4 regions of the Streptomyces sp. NPDC053665 genome follow, and region 4 is predicted to be linked to each of the others. Evidence: riboswitches for the same ligand, from Rfam matches in the RefSeq annotation. Region 4 holds a riboswitch; each other region holds the start of a gene.
The links. A riboswitch is a leader RNA that binds a small molecule or an ion and turns the genes downstream of it on or off. The one in region 4 is predicted to bind cobalamin.

Region 1 (2,160 bases), on a different contig from region 4:
GCGCCGCGGCAAGCTGCTGGTCCCGGGCAAGGCCTTCGCCGAACTGCCGGGCGCCGAGGTCGTGAAGGGCCTCGGAGCTCCCGTTCCGTAGCGCGCCGCCGCGTCCGGGCACTGCTCGGCGAAACGCCCGCGTCTCCGTCTCCGGCACCGAGCGGTCCACCGAGGCCGCCTACAGCGCGGCGACGGCCCTCGTCACCGCCCCAGTCGGGGGATCTCGATGGCCGGGCAGCGGTCCATCACCATCTCCAGACCCGCCGCGCGGGTCCGTTCGTACGCCGCCTCGTCGACGACGCCGAGCTGGAACCAGACACCCTTCGCGCCCTTGGCGACGGCCTCGTCCGCGACCGCGCCGGCCAGGTCGCTGTTCACGAAGACGTCCACGACGTCCACCTCGAAGGGGATGTCCGCGAGGCTCGCGTACCCCTGCTCGCCGTGCACCGTCTCCGCCTTCGGGTGCACCGGCACCACGCGCTTGCCGAAGTGCTGGAGCGTCGCGGCCACGCCGTACGCGGCACGCTGCCGGTTCGACGACAGGCCCACCACGGCCCAGGTGTCGCCGAGTTCGGTGAGAATCCTGCGGACCGCTGCCTCGTCGCCGTACACCGGTGACCTCCTCGGGAGTCGCAAAGGAACTGTTCCCGGTCAACGGCCCGGGCCGCCCGGTGATTCCCCGGCACCCCCGTGATAGCTTGCCGAAGCCAGTCGAACCCATGTACGTGGGTCAGGGAATCCGGTGCGAACCCGGAACTGACGCGCAGCGGTGAGGGGGACGGGCGGGGCCTCGGCCACTGGACGCACCGCGTGTCCGGGAAGGCGCCCCGATCCGGACGAACCCGAGTCCGAAGACCTGCTGGCGGCCCCCGCGGCCGACGCGGCGGGGGAGCACCGTACGACCGGGCTCCGCGACCGAGCCCTCGACGACCGAGGACTGGTTCCCCGTGCCCCTCGCCCGACCCGCCCGCGCGGCCGCCCTGCTCGCCGTCTGCTCCCTGCTCCTCGCCGGTTGCGGCGGCACGGAATCCTCCGGCCGCCATGACGGGAAGACAGCCGTCACCCTCCGCAACTGCGGACACGAGGTCCGCGTGGAGTCCCCGCCGCGGCACGCCGTCTCCCTCAACCAGGGCACCACCGAGATCCTGCTCTCCCTCGGTCTCGCCGACCGCCTCGCCGGCACGGCCACCTGGACCGACCCCGTGATGAAGGGGCTCGAGAAGGAGAACGCCGAGGTGCCGCGGCTCGCCGACAACAACCCCTCCTTCGAGCGGGTCCTGGACGCCGACCCCGACTTCGTGGCCGCCTCGTTCGTCTCCACCCTCGGCAAGGGCGGCGTCGCCACCCGGGAACAGTTCGAGAAGCTCGGCGTCCCCACCTACGTCTCCCCGTCCGACTGCGCCGGCAAGGACAACAACTCCGGCGGCGACGGCTCCCGCGGCAAGCCCCTCGGCATCGGCACCGTCTACCGGGAAGTGCGCGACCTGGCCACGGTGTTCGGCGAGCGGGAACGCGGCGACCGGCTCGTGGTCTCCCTGCAACGGCGGATGGACAAGGCCACCGCGGGCCTCGACGCCTCCCGGGTCACCCTCCTGTACTGGTTCGCCAACTCCGACTCGCCCTACATGGCGGGCTGCTGCGGCGCGCCCGGCATCATCACCCGGGCCCTCGGCGCGCAGAACGTCTTCGACGACACCCACGACGAGTGGCCGCAGATCAACTGGGAGACGGTCGCCGACCGCGACCCGGACGTCCTCGTCATCGGCGACCTGACCCGTAAGTCGCAGACCGCCGAATCGGCCGCGAAGAAGATCGCCTTCCTGGAGTCCAACCCGGTCACCCGGACCATGGACGCCGTCCGCCACCGGCGGTACGTGTTGCTCAGCGGGCAGGCCATGAACCCGACCATCCGCACGGTCGAGGGAGTGGAGCAGGTGGCCGCGGGGCTGCGCCGGTTCGGGCTGGCCGGGTGACCGCCCCGGATCCGGCCGGCCCCCGCGTCCGCCCTCGCCGCGCCGCCGGGCTCGCGCTGGGCGCGGCCGGAGCCGTGACCCTCGTGGTCTCGGTCGCCGCGGCCATCACGATCGGCCCCGCCGACATCGGCGTCGGGGACGTGTGGTCGGTCGTGGCCGCCCATCTCGGCCTCGGGGAGTCCGGGCTGACGCCCGT
Region 2 (2,160 bases), on a different contig from region 4:
GGAGACGGACTCTCCGGCGGCCGGGGGAGCGGCCGCCGCCTCCCGCTCCAGGGCCCGCTGCTCGCCCTGCCGTCGTCCCCGGCGCAGCCCGAAGTAGTAGGCGAGGACACCGGCGCCCAGCGCGGCCTGGAAGGAGAACAGGGCCGACTCGATCTCCCCGGACGGCGGTTCGTACAGCGGGGAGAACCACGGCTCGTAGTCGGGCTCGATCTCGGTGATCGCCGTCTCGGCCTCGCCGTCGGCGCCGGTGAAGGGCTCCTCCTTGTGGTCGCCGAGGCCGAGCACGAGCGGCAGCACGGCGAGCGCGGCCACGACGAACAGCAGCAGCAGGTTGATCTTCGTGTTCCGGCTCATCGGGCCACCACCTGGGTCTCGTCGCGCGTCTCCTTGGCGGTGAGCAGCACGCCGAGCCGCGTCAGCTCGCCCTTGCTGGACTGCACCAGCAGCCGCATCACGAGGACCGTCAGCAGTCCCTCGCTCACCGCCAGCGGGATCTGCGTGAGGGCGAAGATGGAGCCGAACTTGCCGAGCGCGCCCAGGAAACCGCTGCCCGGGTCGGGGAAGGCGAGCGCCAGCTGCACGCTGGTGACGCAGTAGGTGGACAGGTCGGCGACGAACGCGCCGCAGAACACCGTCACCATCAGCGGCACGTCGAACCGCCGCAGCAGCTTGTACACGGCGTACCCGGCCCAGGGCCCGACGATCGCCATGGAGAAGACGTTGGCGCCGAGCGTGGTCAGCCCGCCGTGGGCGAGCAGCAGCGCCTGGAAGAGCAGGGTGATGGTGCCGAGCACGGTCATGACGGGCGGCCGGAACAGGATGGCCCCCAGGCCCGTTCCGGTCGGGTGGGAGCAACTGCCCGTGACGGAGGGCAGTTTCAGCGCGGACAGGACGAACGTGAAGGCGCCGGAGGCGCCGAGGAGCAGGGTGCTCTCGGGGTGCTCGCGCACCTCACGGGTGAGTGACCGGACCCCGTGGACGACGAACGGCGCCGACGCGACGCCCCAGGCGACCGCGTGCGCCGGAGGAAGGAAACCCTCGGCTATGTGCATGGCTCAGCAGACCCTCTCCAGCACCTCGTGGATGGTTGACGCGCCTTGGCCGGTCTCCTGGCTGACGGGTACCACCGCCCGGACTCCGCCTTCCCGGGTCACAAGGACCCAGTGGCTGCCCGCGAGGGCCGGAGCCGGACTTCCCGATTCACAGTGGCGAGGGCCGCACCGGCATCACACCGGATTTCCCGTTCACCAAGGCCAGGTGACAATAAGGCCCGGATCAGGACGAGCACAACCCGCACCCGGGGGCGCGCGAGGGGCGCCCCCTCGCACACCGGCGCACCTGGGGCTCCGCCGGGGGAACGCCTCGTGGGTCAGTCGTCGCCCTCGTCCCCGCCGTCCTCGGCCTCGCCGTCCCCCTGCTGCGCGGGCGGTTGCTCCTGCTCCGGCTGCTCCGCCTCCGCCGGTGGCTCGGCGCCCGCGTCCGGCGGGGGTGCGGTGCCCTCGGCGGCCGGAGAGGGCGGGGCCTGCTCGACCGGCGTCGTGCCGGGCGGGATGACATCGGCCACCGTCCCGGTGGCCGGCGTGGCGGCCGGGCCGGAGTCCGGCCGCGATCCCGACGCGGGGCCGGAACTCGCCCCGGCGGTGGGGGTGCTCGCGGTGGGCGAGGGGCCCGGGTCGGTGCCCTCCGTGGCGGTGTCGTCCGGCGAGAACCACTGCATGCCGATGAGCATCGCGGCGACGAACAGCGCCGCGGCCGCGACCGCGGCGACGGCCTTCGAACGGTTTCCGCTCCCCCCGCCGCGTCGTCCGCCGCGCCCGGGACGCCCCGCCTGCGCCGCGCGGGCCGCGCTGCGCGACCCGGGTGCCGCCGGCAGCGCGTACGTGGTCGGGCTGCTCGCCCCCGCGCCCGGAGGGGTGCCGTGAGTGGCCGGTGCGGGCCGGGGCCGGGACCGCCCGGGCGGCGACATCTCCGGCAGCGGCTCGGGCAGCCCCCGCCAGGCGCCGCCCGCGAACCACTCGGCCGCCTGCTGCGCGGTGGGCCGGTCCTCGGGCTGCTTGGCGAGCAGGCCGAGCAGGTAGTTCTCGAACGCCGGCGGCAGACCGGAGACGCCCAGCTCGCGGGGCGGCACCGGAGCGGCGTCGAGGTGCTGGTGGAGCAGGG
Region 3 (2,160 bases), on a different contig from region 4:
ATCATCCGCACCATGGGCAAGGGCCTGACCGACCTCCAGCCGCAGCAGGGCTTCGCCGCCCAGACCAGCGCGGCCACGGTCATCCTGGCCTCCTCGCACCTCGGCTTCTCCCTGTCCACCACCCACTCCGTCTCCGGCGCCGTGATGGGCGCGGGCCTCGGCCGCAAGGGCGGCGTGGTCCGCTGGTCGACGGCGACGCGGATGTTCGTCGCGTGGGGCCTGACGCTGCCGGCCGCGGCCCTGGTGGGCGCGCTCGCCGAGTACGTCACGGGCTTCGGTGACTGGGGCACCGCCGTGGTGGCCCTCTTCCTGGTCGCCTCCAGCGCGGCCATCTGGAAGCTCTCGCGCCGCGAGGTCGTCGACCACACCAACGTCAACGACACCGAGGAGGCGGAGCCGGCCGGCGTGGTGACCACGGCGATGGCCGCGGTGACGCCGCCGCCCGCGGGCCAGATCGCGGAGGAGCCGGTCCCGGCGTTCCCGGCGCAGGCCACCTCCGAGCGGGCCACCTCCACGACCACCCCGGTCTGATCCGGCCACCGGTAACAAGGAAGAGTCACTGAGATGAAGATCGACTGGGCGGCCCTCGGTTCCGTCTTCGGCGTCAGCCTCGTGGTCACCGTGGCCCTGGTGGGCCTGTTCACCCTCGGCATCACCGGTCTGTCCCGCCGCGAGCGGGCGGCCGCCGAGGGCGGCTCCGCGGGCCTCGCCGTCACCGGCGCCTACGCCTGCTTCGCCGCGTGCGCGGCGGCCGTGGGCTACGGCATCTACCTGATCATGGCCTGACGGCCGCACCGCACGAGCGCGTCCAGCCGGGCGGCACGGGACCTGGAGTCCCGTGCCGCCCGGCACGCGTGTGACCGGGGGGATGTGGGGTTCTGCACACTCTCCCCCCGCAGGTCAACGGCAAGTTGACGGTTGTTCGCGGCCGTGGTGGACTGCCGGGGCCAATACGGCGGCAGGAGAGGAAGCCGGTGCGAGTCCGGCGCGGTCCCGCCACTGTCACCGGGGTGAACGCCCCGGGAGCCAGGAACTCTCACCGCCGGTCTCTTCGAACCAGGGCGTGGACACCCTGAGTGAGGACACATCGCCATGCGCGGCTGCCGACCGAGGCCCGACACCCCGCCTGCGACCTCCCCTTCGGCCGGCTGAGCCGATGAGTGCCGGTCGCGTCTTCGCGTACGGCGCCGCCGCCGGCCTGATCGGTGACCTGCTGCTCGGCGACCCCCGTCGCGGGCATCCGGTCGCCGCGTTCGGGCGGGCCGCGGGCGCCGTGGAACGGGTGCTGTGGCGGGACCACCGCGGGTGGGGCGCGCTGCACACCGCCGTGTGCGCCGGAGGAGCCGTCGCTCTCGGGTGCGCCGCCGCGCGCGCCGCGCGGGGTTCCGCCGTCGCCTCCGTCGCCCTGACCGGCGCCGCCACCTGGGCCGTGGTCGGGGGGACGTCGCTGGCCCGGGAGGCCGCGGCGATCGGCCGGGCCCTGGAGGCCGGGGACGTGGAGGCTGCCCGGGCCCGGCTGCCGCACCTGTGCGGACGGGACCCGCAGGCCCTCGACGCCGACGGCATCGCCCGGGCCGTGGTCGAGTCCGTCGCCGAGAACACCTCCGACGCGGTGGTGGGTGCCCTGGTGTGGGGAGCCGCTTGCGGGGTGCCGGGGCTGCTCGGGTTCCGCGCCGTGAACACCCTGGACGCCATGGTCGGGCACAAGTCGGCCCGTTACCGGCGCTACGGCTGGGCCTCGGCCCGGCTGGACGACGTGGCGGGGTGGCCGGGCGCCCGCCTGACCGCCGCGCTCGCGGCCGTGGCCGGACCCGATCCGCGCGGGGCCGTCCGGGCCTGGCGCGCCGACGCGGGGCTGCATCCGAGCCCCAACGCGGGCCTTGTGGAGGCCTCGTTCGCCGGGGCGCTCGGGGTGCGGCTCGGCGGGACGCTGTCGTACGGCGGGCGGGTGGAGCACCGGCCCGTGCTGAACTCCGGGGGACGTGCCGTCGTCACGGACGACGTGGAACGGGCCGTGCGGCTGTCGCGGCGGGTGAGCTGGCTCGCGCTCGGGGTGTGCGCCGGTGCCCGGCTGCTGACCGGTGCGCGACGCAGGAAGAGGGGGAGATGAGCATGCGCGGTGGGCTTCTCGTGGCCGGCACCACCTCCGACGCGGGCAAG
Region 4 (2,160 bases):
CATGGACAAGACGGTCGCCATCAACTTCCAGCTGCTGGGCGGCATCTGGATCCTGCAGACCTTCCCGGCCCTGGTCGGCGGCCTGTTCACCCGCTGGTTCCACCGCTGGGCGCTGCTCGCGGGCTGGGCGGTCGGCATGGCCTACGGCACCCTCGCCGCCTACGGCGTGGCCTCCCCGACGCAGAAGCACTTCGGCGGCTCGTCGAAGGAGATCCCCGGCATCGGCGAGATCGGCTACATCGGCCTCACGGCGTTCGTGCTGAACGTGGTCGTGACGGTCGTCCTGACCTTCGTCCTGAAGGCGGTGAAGGCCCCCGACGGCGTCGACGAGACCAAGCCGGAGGACTACACGGCCGACGCGGGCGACCCGGGAGTCCAGGTGGAGCTTCCGCCGGCCACCGCCGGATCGTCGCACTGACCCGAACGGCGCGGCACGCCGCGACCACCGCACAGCGGGCCGCCGTGACCGAACGTCACGGCGGCCCGCCGTCATGTGAAGCCGACACTCCGACACCCCGCGACACTACATCTGGGGGTGCCACCCGGGCCCGGCACAAGATGTATGCTCATGCTCGCTGTCGCCGCAGGGGAATCCGGTGCGAATCCGGAACTGTCCCGCAACGGTGAACCCATGCCCCTCCGCGCGCATGACGGTCAGTCCGAGGACCTGCCGACAGTGCACCCGGCCGCCGGCCGGTGTGCCCTGACGTCCGGGCCTCGTGGAATGGGCCGGTGGACGCGTGACGCCGTGTGCGTCCGTGTGCTGCCCCCTGCCCTCGGCGAGGCCCCGTGCCGAGCGAGGGAGAGCCCCCGTGACCATCGCGCCAGCGGATCCGGCCGCAGCCGCCGAACCGGAGCAGGACGCTCCCGGTGCCGCGCTGCTGCGGACCCTCACCGAACTGACCGCCGACCTCCCCGACGCCGACCCCGGCCGGGTCGCCGCCGCCGCGCTGCGCGGCCGGTCCGCGCAGGCGGACGAGCGGGAGCTGCGGGACCTGGCGACGGAGGCGGCGGCGGGCCTCATCTCGGAGGACCCGGCCTACTCCCGGCTCGCCGCCCGCCTGCTGACCATCGGCATCCGCGAGGAGGCCGCCTCGCAGGGGGTCACGTCCTTCACGGGGTCCGTCGCGGTCGGCCACCGCGAGGGGCTCATCGCCGACCGCACCGCGGAGTTCGTACGCGTCCACGCCTCCCGCCTCGACGCGCTGGTCGACGGCACCGCCGACGACCGCTTCGGCTACTTCGGCCTGCGCACCCTGTACAGCCGCTACCTGCTGCGGCACCCGATCACCCGCAAGGTGGTCGAGACTCCCCAGTACTTCCTGCTGCGGGTGGCGAGCGGCCTCGCCGAGGACGACACCGCCCGCGCGGTGGACGAGGTCGCGGCGCTCTACGGGCTCATGAGCCGCCTCGACTACCTGCCCTCCTCCCCCACCCTCTTCAACTCCGGCACCCGGCATCCCCAGATGTCGTCCTGCTACCTGCTCGACTCCCCCCAGGACGAGCTGGACTCGATCTACGACCGCTACCACCAGGTCGCGCGCCTGTCGAAGCACGCGGGCGGCATCGGCCTGGCCTACTCCCGGATCCGTGCCCGGGGTTCGCTGATCCGCGGCACCAACGGCCACTCCAACGGCATCGTCCCGTTCCTGAAGACCCTCGACGCCTCGGTCGCCGCGGTGAACCAGGGCGGCCGCCGCAAGGGAGCCGCCGCGGTCTACCTGGAGACCTGGCACGCGGACATCGAGGAGTTCCTGGAGCTGCGGGACAACACCGGCGAGGACGCCCGGCGCACGCACAACCTCAATCTGGCGCACTGGGTGCCGGACGAGTTCATGCGGCGCGTGAACGCCGACGCGCAGTGGTCGCTGTTCTCCCCCTCGGACGTACCCGAGCTGGTCGACCTGTGGGGCGAGGAGTTCGACGCCGCGTACCGTGCGGCCGAGGCGAAGGGCCTGGCGAGGAAGACCCTGCCCGCCCGTGAGCTGTACGGCCGCATGATGCGCACCCTCGCGCAGACCGGCAACGGCTGGATGACCTTCAAGGACGCCGCCAACCGCACCGCCAACCAGACGGCCGAGCCCGGCCACGTGGTGCACTCCTCCAACCTCTGCACGGAGATCCTCGAGGTCACCGACGACGGGGAGACGGCGGTCTGCA

Region 1: another riboswitch for cobalamin. It lies ahead of ACZ6ZN_RS25445 (ABC transporter substrate-binding protein); the one in region 4 lies ahead of ACZ6ZN_RS16350 (ribonucleoside-diphosphate reductase subunit alpha).
Region 2: another riboswitch for cobalamin. It lies ahead of ACZ6ZN_RS02170 (energy-coupling factor ABC transporter permease); the one in region 4 lies ahead of ACZ6ZN_RS16350 (ribonucleoside-diphosphate reductase subunit alpha).
Region 3: another riboswitch for cobalamin. It lies ahead of ACZ6ZN_RS32010 (cobalamin biosynthesis protein); the one in region 4 lies ahead of ACZ6ZN_RS16350 (ribonucleoside-diphosphate reductase subunit alpha).

What each region holds. Positions count from the first base shown of each region.
Region 1 is NZ_JBVJKK010000006.1:468,713-470,872, reverse strand. Features, by position in the region: gene ACZ6ZN_RS25455 (YbaK/EbsC family protein) at 1-91, shown strand, start outside; gene ACZ6ZN_RS25450 (CoA-binding protein) at 193-603, opposite strand; cobalamin riboswitch at 683-869, shown strand; gene ACZ6ZN_RS25445 (ABC transporter substrate-binding protein) at 939-1,964, shown strand; gene ACZ6ZN_RS25440 (FecCD family ABC transporter permease) at 1,961-2,160, shown strand, end outside.
Region 2 is NZ_JBVJKK010000001.1:504,134-506,293, reverse strand. Features, by position in the region: gene ACZ6ZN_RS02175 (energy-coupling factor ABC transporter substrate-binding protein) at 1-354, opposite strand, end outside; gene ACZ6ZN_RS02170 (energy-coupling factor ABC transporter permease) at 351-1,052, opposite strand; cobalamin riboswitch at 1,083-1,267, opposite strand; gene ACZ6ZN_RS02165 (serine/threonine-protein kinase) at 1,370-2,160, opposite strand, start outside.
Region 3 is NZ_JBVJKK010000011.1:64,102-66,261, reverse strand. Features, by position in the region: gene ACZ6ZN_RS32020 (inorganic phosphate transporter) at 1-531, shown strand, start outside; gene ACZ6ZN_RS32015 (hypothetical protein) at 565-786, shown strand; cobalamin riboswitch at 918-1,055, shown strand; gene ACZ6ZN_RS32010 (cobalamin biosynthesis protein) at 1,157-2,110, shown strand; gene ACZ6ZN_RS32005 (cobyric acid synthase) at 2,113-2,160, shown strand, end outside.
Region 4 is NZ_JBVJKK010000003.1:744,107-746,266, reverse strand. Features, by position in the region: gene mctP (monocarboxylate uptake permease MctP) at 1-418, shown strand, start outside; cobalamin riboswitch at 563-689, shown strand; gene ACZ6ZN_RS16350 (ribonucleoside-diphosphate reductase subunit alpha) at 813-2,160, shown strand, end outside.